3 regions of the Hahella sp. NBU794 genome follow, and region 3 is predicted to be linked to each of the others. Evidence: predicted binding sites of a transcription regulator. Region 3 holds the regulator's gene; each other region holds the start of a gene.
What was found. The regulator PhoB, encoded in region 3, activates phosphate uptake and scavenging genes when phosphate is short. The targets are predictions, from matches to a motif close to TGTCATANNNNTGTCANA.
Positions count from the first base shown of each region.

Region 1: the regulator PhoB is predicted to act here: its motif matches at 2,529-2,546, upstream of ACQYWX_RS01990 (UTRA domain-containing protein).
Region 2: the regulator PhoB is predicted to act here: its motif matches at 2,229-2,246, upstream of ACQYWX_RS00585 (PhoX family protein).

Region 1 covers NZ_CP192738.1:444,352-448,732, reverse strand. The annotation lists gene ACQYWX_RS01995 (metallophosphoesterase) at 1-2,255, opposite strand, end outside; gene ACQYWX_RS01990 (UTRA domain-containing protein) at 2,619-3,329, shown strand; gene ACQYWX_RS01985 (GNAT family N-acetyltransferase) at 3,333-3,806, shown strand; gene ACQYWX_RS01980 (protein-glutamate methylesterase/protein-glutamine glutaminase) at 3,803-4,381, opposite strand, start outside.
Region 2 covers NZ_CP192738.1:133,198-137,578, forward strand. The annotation lists gene ACQYWX_RS00575 (DUF2339 domain-containing protein) at 1-1,238, shown strand, start outside; gene ACQYWX_RS00580 (dienelactone hydrolase family protein) at 1,242-2,102, opposite strand; gene ACQYWX_RS00585 (PhoX family protein) at 2,284-4,200, shown strand; gene ACQYWX_RS00590 (fatty acid desaturase family protein) at 4,376-4,381, shown strand, end outside.
Region 3 covers NZ_CP192738.1:694,777-699,157, reverse strand. The annotation lists gene ACQYWX_RS03150 (monovalent cation:proton antiporter-2 (CPA2) family protein) at 1-955, shown strand, start outside; gene ubiA (4-hydroxybenzoate octaprenyltransferase) at 1,005-1,907, shown strand; gene phoB (phosphate regulon transcriptional regulator PhoB) at 2,047-2,739, shown strand; gene phoR (phosphate regulon sensor histidine kinase PhoR) at 2,796-4,124, shown strand; gene ACQYWX_RS03130 (response regulator) at 4,131-4,381, opposite strand, start outside.

The sequences.
Region 1 (4,381 bases), 250 kb from region 3:
CAGGATTGCGAGCTTTTACTGGTCAGGACGTCATCTCCCGCCCAGGCCAATGCAGCGCCGTCGGCGTCTAAAGCGATCAGTTGCAGACGGGGTTCATCAGCGCCGCTCCAGGTGGAGAGCATGGCGCTGAATTCCGCGTAGGCGTCGCCAGCATCTATTTCCGTGGCGTAGGCGGACAAGTCAATTTCCTGTATGACCTGTTCTTCACAGCAGTCGGAAGGCGCGCCTTTGCCGAAGCCGCGTCCGGCGAAATAATAGGTTCCTTCAGCGGGACCAAAACCACCATTGTCGTTGGCGGTGATGGCGTTCATCATGCCTTTTTGCAGATTCCATCCGCTCATGTCCCCGGCTTCCGCATCGCCATTGAGAATCAGGTTATCGGTGCGGGTTCCGGCGATATCGAAACTGGCGACGTCACTCCAAGCGGACCAGTTCATATGTTCATCCCGCACTCGGGCGCGCCAATACCAGGTCGTCCCCGGACGCAACGCCAGCTCCGGCCGACTCTGGCCTGCGTAGGCGTCATAGCTGGAAGTATGGGTGTTCTGCTCGCTGTAGCGCTTGTTCCAGCGATAGTAGTCATCGCCGCCGACACGCACTGAACTGGCGCTCAACATGTCGCTCAACTGCAGATTAAAAATGTCCGCATCCGCCTGCGTATCAATAGCGACATATCCGCTTTCATGATCGCCCTCGACCTCATCGGCAGGACCGTAGTACAGATTCTGGCGGCGCGTGCGGTTGCCCCAGATATCGTAAACCGCGCCGTCGAACTCGGGACTTTCCGACACTTGCCAATGAACCGCGCGCACCGCATCCGGCATAGCCACCTGCACGCCCAGCTCCACGGCGCTGGCGTCCTGCTCACCGGTTCCCGCCGTGACCAGAGGAAGATTGATATTGTCCTCGACGGAGAAGGTGAGGCTGTCCACCACAGAGAATTCCGTGTCGCCGTCAAAGCCGCCTTTCTTGCGCTCCAGCGTCATCGTCGGCGCGTCGCCGAAATGGAAGGTCAGCAGGTTATAGCCGAACTCGCTGCGGCTGATTTCGAAAGTATCGTAATCGCGGATCTGCTTGGCCTGATGATCCGCATCATCCAGCGGTTCGATGTAGCCGGAGGCGCTGGCGGCGTTGAGCCACAGGTGATTCACATCCCGTGACTGTCCTCGGGAATAGGCGTGAGTATGACCGAAAAGGTGCCCGGTCACCGCGCCGGTGCGAGCGCTGTATTGCTCCAGCTCCGCCACCATTTCACAACTGCCGATGCTCTCTCCCACGTTCCACATTTCCGACAGGCAACCGTGATGGAACATCCCCAGCACAAAGTGTTTGCCCTGCACTTCCGCGTCGTTCAGCGTTTCTTTCAGCCACTGCCGTTGCACCGCCAGCGTATCCCGGTTGAACGCGCCATGGGCGCCGGAGATCGTGTAGCTGTCCAGCCCGACCAGACGCAGGTCCATGTAGTCCAGGTAGTACCACTTGTCTTCGTAACCGATAGAACCATTTTCCGGCGGCGCCATATAGCTGCGGTACAGACGTAATTCAGCGTCGCTGTAATAATCGTGATTCCCGGGCACAGTCACCAGCGGCACATAGGGCGTGATGGCGGCGAGACTGCCGAACAACTGCTCGCGCCAGTTCTGGCGATTGCCGCCCACTTGCACTACATCGCCGGAAATCGTGATGGCGGCGATGTTTTCCGCACAGGTCTGCGGTTGCGCGGCATCACATTCATGCTGCAGAAAACCCTGGTTCACCACATTGGTGAGCACCTTGGCGTACTCATCCCGATCCAACTGGGTGTCGCTCAACGCGATGACGCGCGCCTGCTCCACGCCATCCCCCGCCTGGGGCCAGGTTTTGAAAGCGTAACGCGGCGTCGCCCGCTGTTCCCCCAACACCTTGGTGACCACGTAGTACTCATACAACGTATTGGAGCTGAGCTGATGTATCGGCGCTTTACGCACCAAGCCGTCAAGGGAATGAGACTCCGCGCTGACGCGGGTGAATTCGCCCTTGCCGTCGAAGGGGCGCACCCATACTTCCGCATTGCTTTCTCCCGTTTCGAACATCACCGTCATTTGATCGGACGCGGGAGCCTGCAGATAGGGTTGCACGATAAAATCCGGCGCGGTGGCGCTGCTCGGCGGCTCGACATCAGAGCCAGGCGGGTCGGTGGGGTCCTGGTCGCCGGAACAGCCGGCCAGAGCGAAGGCGAGACCGCAGGCCAACCAAGCAAGTCGTTTATGAAGCATGAGATATTCCTTGTAGGTTATGAATCCGGCAGCCAAACAGCGTCCCTCTGTTTGTCTGAAGCGACAGGGCCTGCACGTGTCAGGTCCTGCCTTCGCGGCTTGCCGCCTCGCAGGCGCATCCCGGCGCCCGGTTACCAACACGTCAATATCAGCGTCGTGTTAATAACTGGCGAATCATCTGGTTCGGACCAAGATAAAGTTGGAATATTTCATTGGAATTTCCATAAAATTTCATAAACAAGGCAGTTTTATGACCGCTGGTACGAACCAGATTGTCATATTTATGTCACGCCGATTCGCTGTAATGCGCCAAAGCCAACACCGGACGCGGGTCCGCGCCGGAAAAGACGTAAGGAATGAATTGTGAATCAGGCAGCCGCTTATCTGTCTCTCGCCGCCAAACTGCAGCAGCGCATTCTCAACGGCGAATTGCCCGCCGGCAGCAAGCTTCCCTCGGAACGCGCTTTATGCGCCCTATTCGAAGTCTCCCGCGTCAGCGCCCGCGACGCCCTGCACGCACTGGAGTCACAGGGATTGATCTATCGTTTGAATCGTATGGGCTGGTTCGTGGCGCCGCCGGTGTTTATTTACGATCCCACCCGCAGCAGCAGTATTCAGGAAGAGGCGATCAACCAGCATCGGGCGCTGACCACGGAACTGCTCAGCGCCGGGCGGGAGACACCTCCGATCCAGGTCAGCAAGGCGCTGAAACAGGCGCCGACGCAGAGCGCCTTTGTCGTCACCCGTCGCCGCGCGGTGGACCAGCGCTGGGTGTTGCTGGAAGTCTGCTACTTTCGGGAATCCGCCTTCCCTGATCTGCTCTCCCATGATCTGGCCGGGTCTCTCACCGCACTGGTGCGGGAACAATACGGCTATCGAGCCAGAGAGCTGGACGTCAGCATCTCCTCCTCGCCTCTCAGCCACAGCCATGCGCAACATTTGCAGGTGCGGGAGGGCAGCCCTTCTCTAAAACTGGAGCGTCAGGTGAAAGTCGCTGGCGAACCTATCGCGCTGGAGCGAGAATTCTGGCTGCACGACGCCATTGAAATGCGAGTGAAAGGACAAGGTAGCTGAGGCATGCGCGAAGACGCCGACGTAAGATTTATCTCTCTCAAGACACACCAGCTCAGCGAGGCGTTCGCCGCTTATAAAGCGGGGCTCTATACGTCCATCGACACCGCGTTCGGATGGGATGAAGACTATCAAACCCAGCGCTTTCACAGCCGCTACGCGGTGGAGGATCTGTACTGGATCGTCAGCGCCGACAGACGGGTCGGCCTGCTCTGCTATCGGTTGCATGAGGACGCGCTGCATCTGCATTTGCATTTGCATTTGGCGTTAATCTTCAGAGAGGCGCAAAGTCAGGGGCTGGGGTCGCAAGTGATGGCGCAATTACATCGTCTGGCGCAAGAGACGCAGCGCCCGATCACCCTTTCCAGCTTCAAAGATAACCATGGGGCGATTCGCTTCTACCGTCGCCATGGCTACCGGATTACCGGGGAAGATGCTCATTTTGTGGAGCTGGAGCGCGGCTGGGATCAGCGCGCCTAGCCAGGGTTCTCCGCATACCAGCGCTTCACCGAGGAGGCGATTTTTTCCAGGGGTAAAACGTCATCGGCGGCGTTGAGTTTCACCGCCGCGCCGGGCATGCCCCACACCACGCTGGAGGCTTCATCCTGGGCAATAGTGTAGGCGCCGACCTCATGCAGACGCAGCAGTCCAGCAGCGCCGTCCTTGCCCATGCCAGTCAGCAATACCGCCATGGCGTTGGCGCCGGCGGCTTTGACCACCGAGTCGAACAACACATCCACGCTGGGGCGATGACGATTCACCGGAGGGGTTTCACTGAGACGACACACGTACTTGGCGCCGGTGCGCACCACTTCGAGGTGATATTCGCCGGGAGCAATGTACACCCGCCCCATGGTGATGGGAGCGTTGTCGTAGGCCTCCTCCACTTTCATGGGCAAACGTCGGTCCAGACGTTCCGCAAAGGAGCGCGAGAAGGCGCCGGGAATATGCTGGGTGATGACGATGCCCGGCAGGTCCATGGTCAACCCATCCAGCAGGTCACGAATGGCGTCCAGTCCGCCGGTGGAAGCGCCGACGGCGATCAGCTTGTCCGT
Region 2 (4,381 bases), 560 kb from region 3:
ACGCGGACTTCCTGGCGCCCATGGCGTTGGTGGCGTATGCGTTATGGGCGGGGATATTCGCCTGGCGCGGCGAGCAGAGCCGGTATTTTGCGCCGGCGGAAATGGTCAATGCGCTGGTGTTGGGCGTGGCGGTGGCGTTAGGGTCGCTGGCGGGCGGAACCGAGGCCATTGAGCAATATCCGTCAGCGCTGGAGCCTGCGGCGTTTCTGCTGTTCTATACGCTTTTCATCGGCGTTTTTGCGCTTTCTTTCATGCGTTTTAAATGGGCGATGGCGGCGTATCCGGCGTTACTGCTGGCGCCGGCGATACTGTATGTTTTGTTTGTCTACGTGGTGGAATACCAGGCGCTGTACGCCAATGTCGGTTGGCTGGCGTTCCCAGTGGCCTGGGCGGCGCATTTCGGATATCTGCGTTTGATGCAGGATCGTGTCCACGCGCCAATTGGCCTTTTTCACTGCGTGATGCTATTCGCTCTGGTGTTTGCGGTCACCTGGCAGATTCATTTTGAAATCACTGGCGCATTTGACCCTGAAACCATGGCCGGGCAGGCGGTGTGGGGATTGATTCCGGCCCTTGCGCTGTTGCTTTTGCGGCGCGCATTGACCGCTATCTGGCCCTTCGCGCGCTATCCGCGTGAGCTGTTGCAATGGCTGCCACGCGCCTTGCTGGCGAGTGTTGGTTTGTGGCTGCTGTGGAACAATATGGTTGCGCCGGCGAACAAGGGCCTGGCGTTGTTGAATCCGCTTGATCTGGTCAACCTGCTGGCGTTGTGGGTGCTCTGGTCGGAAGTGCGCCGCTATGGCGCGCTGAATGCGTTGCAACAGAGAGTGGCTGCTTATGGCGTGGTGGCGGCGTTTTGCTTCCTGTGGCTCAATGCGGCCCTGTTCCGCGCTTTCCATTTCAGTCTGGCGATACCTTACCGCTTCGATGATATGGTGTCGTCCATTGTGGTGCAGAGCGGCATGAGTCTGCTGTGGAGCATTGCGGGCATGCTGTGCATGCTGGTCGGCGCGCGCAGGGCGCATCGCTCGGTGTGGATGGTCGGCGGCGGCTTGATGGTGGCGGTAGTCGCCAAACTGTTCCTGTTTGATCTTTCCGGCACGGGCACCGTGGCCCGTATCGTCGCCTTTATCAGCGTTGGCGTAGTGTTGTTGCTGGTGGGCTATTTCGCTCCGGTTCCGCCTCGGGAAGGCGCTGAGAAAGCGCCTGCGTCGGAAGCGGAAAGTGGCGTGGAGTAAGCGTCAGGCTAATGCCTGTTTAAGGAAAGCGATGGTGCGCTCCCAGGCTAACTGAGCGGCTTTTGCGTCATAGCGGGCGGCGTTGGCGTCATTATGAAAGGCATGATTGACGCCCTCGTACATGTGCAGCTCATAGCGCGCGCCAGCGGCGTCCAGGGCTTCACGATAGTCGGGAATGCCCTGGTTAATACGGTCATCCAGACCCGCATAATGCAGTTGCAGCGGGATTTTGATCCTGGCGGCGTCAGCGGCGCTCACCTGCCTGCCGTAAAAGGCGACGGCGGCGCCGAGATCCTGAGAGTGAGCCGCCAACTGGTTGGCCAAAGCGCCGCCCCAGCAGAAACCGATGCAGCCGACCTTACCGTTACAATCCTTGTGCTTTTTGACGTAAGCCACTGCCGCCTCGAAATCCATACGGGTTTTTTCTCCATCCAGCTGCGCGATCATACCTCGGGCCTTTTCCTGATCGTCCGGCGTGCCGCCCAACGGGGTTAAGGCGTCTGGGGCCAGGGCGACGAAACCCGCCAGAGCCGCGCGTCTGGCCACATCTTCGATATGCGGATGCAGGCCTTTATTCTCATGGATGATGACTACGCCGGGCAGCGGTCCGGATGAGGTGTTGGGCTTGGCGAGATAAGCGCGGATTGCGCTGGCGCCGCCTGGGTATTCGACATATTCGCTGCTGATGCGCGCGTCGTCTTTGGCGATAGTTTCCGCTCGCGCGTAGTTGTTTTCCAGCAGGGGCAGAAGCGCCATGGCCGCAGTGGTTCCGCCAGCCAGTCTGGTCAGACGGTCAATGAAGGTTCTGCGGCTCATGGTGGAGTGCGTGTATTCGTCGTAAAGCTGGATGAACTTTTGTTCCATGGAAAGCTCCTTTTCTTGTTGATCAGCTGTTGATCCGCGACTTGTCGCCGCGCAGGCGCATGCGTGTTTTTGGGTACTGCTTTCCTAACGAAAATCTTTAGCCGGAACAGGCGTGGTTCACGAAACTGTCATTTACTTGCAGTAAAAGTGCTGTCGGATCAACGCTGTTAAGGTATAAAAAATGACTGTACAACATCCTCAATATGGTTGGGAAATAAAAGACTCTGATGACATTCCCTCCAGTCCTGAGCAGGGTCGGAGCTTCTTTGACATCCTGCAGGCTCGGACTTCCCGTCGCAGCGTACTGCGCGGTTTCGCTGCAGGCGCGGCGGCTTCAGGCGTTTCTCTGACTGGTTGCAGCGCAATCATGGCCGGCTCGGATAAGGGTGAGCTGACTTTCACAGAGCTGCCTCACGGACAGGACGAAACATTCCATGTGGCGCCCGGTTATGAACACGATGTCCTGATCAGCTGGGGCGATAAAGTGTTAGCGGATGCGCCGGCGTTTGATCCCCGTAACCAGAGCGCGCAAGCGCAATCCAAGCAGTTTGGTTACAACAACGACTTCGTTGGTTTCCTGTCATTGCCGTTGGGTTCCGACAATTCGGATCACGGCCTGCTGGCTGTGAACCACGAATACACTATCTCTGAGCTAATGTTCCCCGGCTCGCCGAAGACCGACCAGATGAGCAAGGCGCAGGCGGATATCGATATGATGGCGCATGGCCTCAGCATCATTGAGATCAAGAAAACTGACGGCAAGTGGGCGGTGGTTCAAGGCTCAAAATACAACCGTCGCATTACTCCGGTAACGGAAATGCGTATGACAGGTCCCGCCGCCGGCAGCGACCGTTTGCGCACCGCGATTTCCCAGGATGGCGTGAGAACCCTGGGCACCTACGGCAACTGCGCTGGGGGCGTGACGCCATGGGGTACGGTATTGACCGCCGAAGAAAACGTGCAGAACTATTTCAAAGGCGATCCGACCAAAACCAAAGAAGCAGAGAACTATAAGCGATTCGGTCTGTCCGGCGAACATGAGTACGCCTGGGCTAACTTTTATGATCGCTGGAATCTGGCCAAAAGCCCCAACGAGCCGCTGCATGTGGGCTGGGTGGTGGAGATCGATCCGTTCGATCCTGACTCCAAGCCGCAAAAGCGCACCGCTTTGGGCCGTTGCAAACATGAAGGCTGCAATGTCTTTGTGAACAAGGACAATCGAGTGGTGGCCTACACTGGCGACGATCAGCGCTTTGAATATGTCTACAAATTTGTGAGCAAGAACAAATACGACCCCAGCAACCGCGCCGCCAATATGCGCCTGCTGGAGGAAGGAACGCTGTACGTGGCGGAGTTCACCGACGGCGGTCTGGTGACCTGGCGTCCGCTGGTGTTCGGCCAGGGCCCGCTGACGGCGGCCAACGGTTTCCGTAATCAGGGCGACGTGTTGATCGATATGCGTAAGGCGGCGGATTTACTCGGCGCGACGCGCATGGACCGCCCCGAAGATGTGGAAGTGAATCCGCAGACGGGTTCGGTGTTCGTCATGCTGACCAACAATAGCAAGCGTAAGGAAGGCGACACCAACGCCGCTAATCCTCGCGCCAAGAACCAGTCCGGCCATATCATCGAAATGACGCCGCCGGACGGCGACCATACTGCTGATCGCTTTATGTGGGATATGTTCATTGTCGCGGGAAATCCGCAGACGGAAGGCGCTAAATATCACCCGGATATTTCCGCCAATGGTTGGTTCGCCGATCCGGACAACTGCGCTTTCGACAATCACGGCAACCTTTGGATCGCCACTGACGGCGCCTACAAAGACGGCGTCGCTGACGGCGTATGGGCCTGTGCGGTGTCCGGCGAAGCGCGCGCGCTGACCAAACACTTCCTGCGTACGCCCTTACAGGCGGAGCTGTGCGGGCCCTTCTTCACCCCGGACAATCAGTCTTTCTTCTGTTCGGTGCAACACCCCGGGGAAGAAGGTACTTACGATCAGCCTACCACCCGTTGGCCTGACTTCCGCAACGATCTTCCGCCGCGTCCTTCCGTGGTGGCGATCAATAAGTCCGGCGGCGGCCGCATCGGTAGCTGACGCATCGATCGCATCATCTGAAAGTAACGAAAAAGCCGGCGCTGGAAACAGCGCCGGTTTTTTTATGGATGAGTATTTATTGAGCGTTTTCGCCAATGGTTTGGAAGATTACGCCATTCTCCGACGCCGGTAATCTTAATAGTATGAATCTGCGTTCACACTTTAGACGACAGCTATGAAA
Region 3 (4,381 bases):
CGCGCTCTTCGCATTGGGCGAGAAGTTCCAGCTGATATCCAAACAAGCTGGCGCAGTGGTGATCACCACCGTCATTCTCAGTATCACATTGACGCCCTGGCTGATGAATCTGGCGCGCTATCTCAGCGCCCGCTTCCCCTCCGATAAAGCACAGGGCGTCGCTCAAACCCGCGTGGAGGCGTTGACCGACGCCTGTTCCGAGTTAGAAGGCCACGCCATTGTCTGCGGTTTCGGCCGGGTCGGGCAGACCGTCGCCCGCTTCATGCGTCGCAGCAGCATGCCCATGACCGCCGTGGACAAGGACCCTGTGCGGGTAAAAGAAGCTGCGGCCGCAGGCGAACCCGTGCACTATGGCGACTCCGAGCGGTTGGATATTCTCAAGGCGCTGGGCCTGGAGCGCTCTCGTCTGCTGATCATCACCTACGCAGATGTGGACAAGAGTCTGGCGGTCATACGCAAGGTCCGCTCCACCGGCTCCAATGTGCCTATCCTGGTGCGTACGGCGGATGACTCAAAAATGTCGTTGCTACAGGAAGCGGGAGCGACGGAAATCGTTCCGGAGACGCTGGAGGCCAGCTTGATGTTGGTGACTCAAGTGCTTACTCTTATGGGCGCGCCGGCCAGGAAGATCCATCGTCAAATCGAAGAAGTGCGCCGTAGCCGCTACAAAATGCTGCACGGTTATTACCCGGGCATTAATTCCCAGTTGGTCGGCGCTGACGGCACGCCGCTGGAAAAACTGCATGCGTTGACGCTGCCGGATGGCGCTTACAGCTGTCATCGTTCTCTGGCGCAGATGAAACTGGCCGCCTGTAATGTCGACAGTATTCGACGCGGTGATGAGGAATTCTTCGACCCTGCCGGTGATTTCATTCTGCAGCCTGGCGATACGTTGATCCTGCATGGATCGGCGGACCAGGTTGAACAGGCGGAAAACAAGTTGCTGGGCGGCTAAGCTTGAACGCAGTTGCAAACCACACACTAAATCAGGATTCTGTTTGGCTATGAAATCCCAAGGGCGTCCACTTCCATCCCTGGCGGAACAATTCAAGGCGAAATTGCCGGTATATATCGACCTCACGCGACTGAACCGCCCTATCGGAACCTATCTGTTGCTCTGGCCGACACTGTGGGCGCTATGGCTGGCCTCGGAGGGCGCTCCCTCCATCAAGAACCTGTTCATCTTCGTCTTCGGCGTACTGTTGATGCGCTCGGCAGGCTGCGTCATCAACGACTACGCCGACCGCCGCATAGATATGCACGTCGAGCGCACCAAAGGCCGTCCATTTGCGCAGAATCGAGTGACGGAAAAAGAGGCGCTCACCCTGTTCGGCGTTCTGGTGGGGGTTTCTTTCATACTGGTGCTGTTCACCAACGCGCTGACAATTTATCTCTCCGCTGGAGCGCTGGCGCTGGCTTCGACCTACCCCTTCATGAAGCGCCATACTTACCTGCCCCAAGTCGTACTGGGCGCGGCCTTCGCCTGGGGCATCCCCATGGCTTTCGCTGCAGAATTGGACACCGTTCCCCAGCAGGCATGGCTGCTGTATACCGCAACGGTGGTATGGACCGTCGCTTATGACACCATGTACGGCATGGCGGACCGGGAAGACGATCTTAAGATCGGGGTCAAATCCACCGCCATTCTATTTGGCGAGGCTGATCGCGCCGCCGTGGCGGGCCTGCAGGTATTGACGCTGGGCATCCTGTTCATGGTTGGCGCGCAATACGAGCTGGGCGTTTACTTCCAAATGTCCTTGATCGTCGCCGCCGTGCTGTTTGTGTATCAGCAGCACCTGATTCGCGCCCGCGTTTCCCAGAACTGTTTCAAGGCGTTCCTTAACAATCACTGGGTCGGCGCAGCTGTGTTTCTCGGTTTGGTTCTGGAGTTTATTTTCCGGCCCTAAAGCCCGTCCCGCCTCGCTTACAGCCCGACTGCAAACAGCCTGGCTCATTTCCATCACATTAATTAAGCGCCTGTCATATACTTGTAACAAAACGCCGTTGTAATAATTCGGCAATCGAGTATTCAAAAAGGTGTTTTGCATGGCAAGCAAACAAGTTCTCATTGTGGACGATGAGCCCGCCATCCGGGAAATGATCGCAGTCGCTCTGGAAATGGCTGACTATGACTACCTGGAGGCAGGGGACGCGCGGGAAGCGCATGCGTTGATCATTGATCAGAAGCCTGATCTTATACTGCTGGACTGGATGCTTCCCGGCGTCAGCGGCATTGAATTCGCACGCAGACTGAAGCGCGATCAAAACACCTCGGAAATCCCTCTCATCATGCTCACAGCCAAAACCGAAGAGGACAACAAAGTCCAGGGCTTGGAAGTGGGCGCAGACGATTACATCACCAAACCATTCTCTCCCAGAGAACTGGTCGCGCGTCTGAAAGCGGTGCTGCGCCGCACCGCCGTACAAGGCATGGAAACCCCCATTGAAGTCGAAGGACTGCGCCTCGATCCAGTGTGCCACCGCGTCACCGCCAAGGGCGATGCGCTCAACATGGGCCCCACGGAATACAAGCTCCTGCAGTTCTTTATGACGCATCAAGAACGGGTGTATACTCGCGGGCAGCTTTTGGATCAGGTATGGGGCGGCAACGTCTACGTGGAAGAACGCACGGTGGACGTGCATATTCGACGTTTACGCAAAGCGCTGGAGCCCAGTCATCATCATCTGGTTCAAACCGTGCGTGGGACGGGCTATCGCTTTTCGACCCGAGCGCCATAAGCGCCGCGATCCGTCTTAAAAAATAAATAATTCCAAAAGAAGTATTCATAAAACGCATGCGCAATCACTGGCGTCATTATGTACGGCTACTGGTTTACAGTTTGCTGGGCTGTATCGTTGTCGGCCTTATTATCGGTTCAGTAGCTTGGGCGCTGGTGTTCGGCCTCACCGCCTATCTGGGATGGACGCTCACCCAGGCGTTTCGCATGCACCGCTGGCTGTATCAGGCGAAAATGGAAGACCCTCCCGAGAGCCGTGGCTTATGGGGAGATCTGTTCGACGGTATTCATCGTCTCCAGGTTCAGCACTACCGCTCCCGCGATCGACTGCAAGCCATGATCGACCGCATCCAGGAGTCCACCAACGCCCTTAAAGACGCCGTCGTCATGACTAATAGCGAAGGCGCCATGGACTGGTGGAACCAATCCGCAGAGAAACTACTGGGCTTCAAGTATCCGACCGACCGGGGCCAGTTGATTTACAACCTGATCCGCACGCCCATTTTCAAGCGCTACTTCACCTCCAAGAAATACCAGGAACCGTTGATCCTCAACGCCCCCAATAATCCCAACTTGAAGTTACAGTTTCATATCACGCTGTTCGGAGAAGACGACCGCCTGCTACTGGTGCAGGACGTGACGCGGCTATATCGTCTGGAAGAGATGCGACGGGACTTCGTTTCTAACGTATCCCATGAGCTGCGTACGCCATTGACGGTCATATCCGGCTATCTGGAGACCCTCATCGACAACGCAGATGAGCTGCCGCCGCGCTGGAATCGCGCCTTGAATCAGATGCAGCAACAAGCGCAGCGTATGGAAGCCCTGGTCAATGATTTACTGCTGCTTTCCCGCATAGAGAATGACGGCTCCAACTTCAAAGCCACATTGGTGGATGTCGACAGCATGCTGCGCGCTATCTGCGACGACGCTCGCGCCCTGAGCCAGGAAAAAGGCCACCGCATAGAGCTGAATCTGGAGAGCGGCGCTGGACTTACTGGCAACGAAACGCAATTACACAGCGCTTTTTCCAATATCGTTATGAACGCAGTGAAATACACGCCTCCCAATGGTGAGATTCGGGTGCGCTGGTTCGAGGATAAGAAAGGCGTGCATTTCGCCGTAAGGGACAGCGGCATTGGCATCGATCCCCTGCATATTCCCAGACTGACGGAGCGCTTTTACCGGGCTGACCCCTCTCGCGCCGCGGACACTGGCGGCACAGGGTTGGGACTGGCGATCGTCAAACATGTCCTGATCAACCATGATGGCGAGCTGGAAATCACCAGCCACATCGGCGCAGGCAGCACCTTCACCTGCCACTTCCCTCGCAGTCGCATGGCTTCTGCGGAAGCATTGGCGGAAGCCGAGGATGTCAGAGATTAAACAGGGTTAGAATTTGGCGATAAACTTGGACAGCGACGCCATCTTATCCGGGTCTTCATCCACAAACCGAATAACGATGCTGATAAAGTCCGTGTCCACCCGCTTCTCCACCGCCTGCAGCATGTGCACGTAGCCGTTGATCCGCTCCAGAGTTTCGCCATCGTCGACTTCTATATCAACCACGGCGGGATCAAGAATCATCGGAAACTTCTGCCCCCGTTTGGCGATCACTTTCACTTCAGTCAAAGTAATAGCCT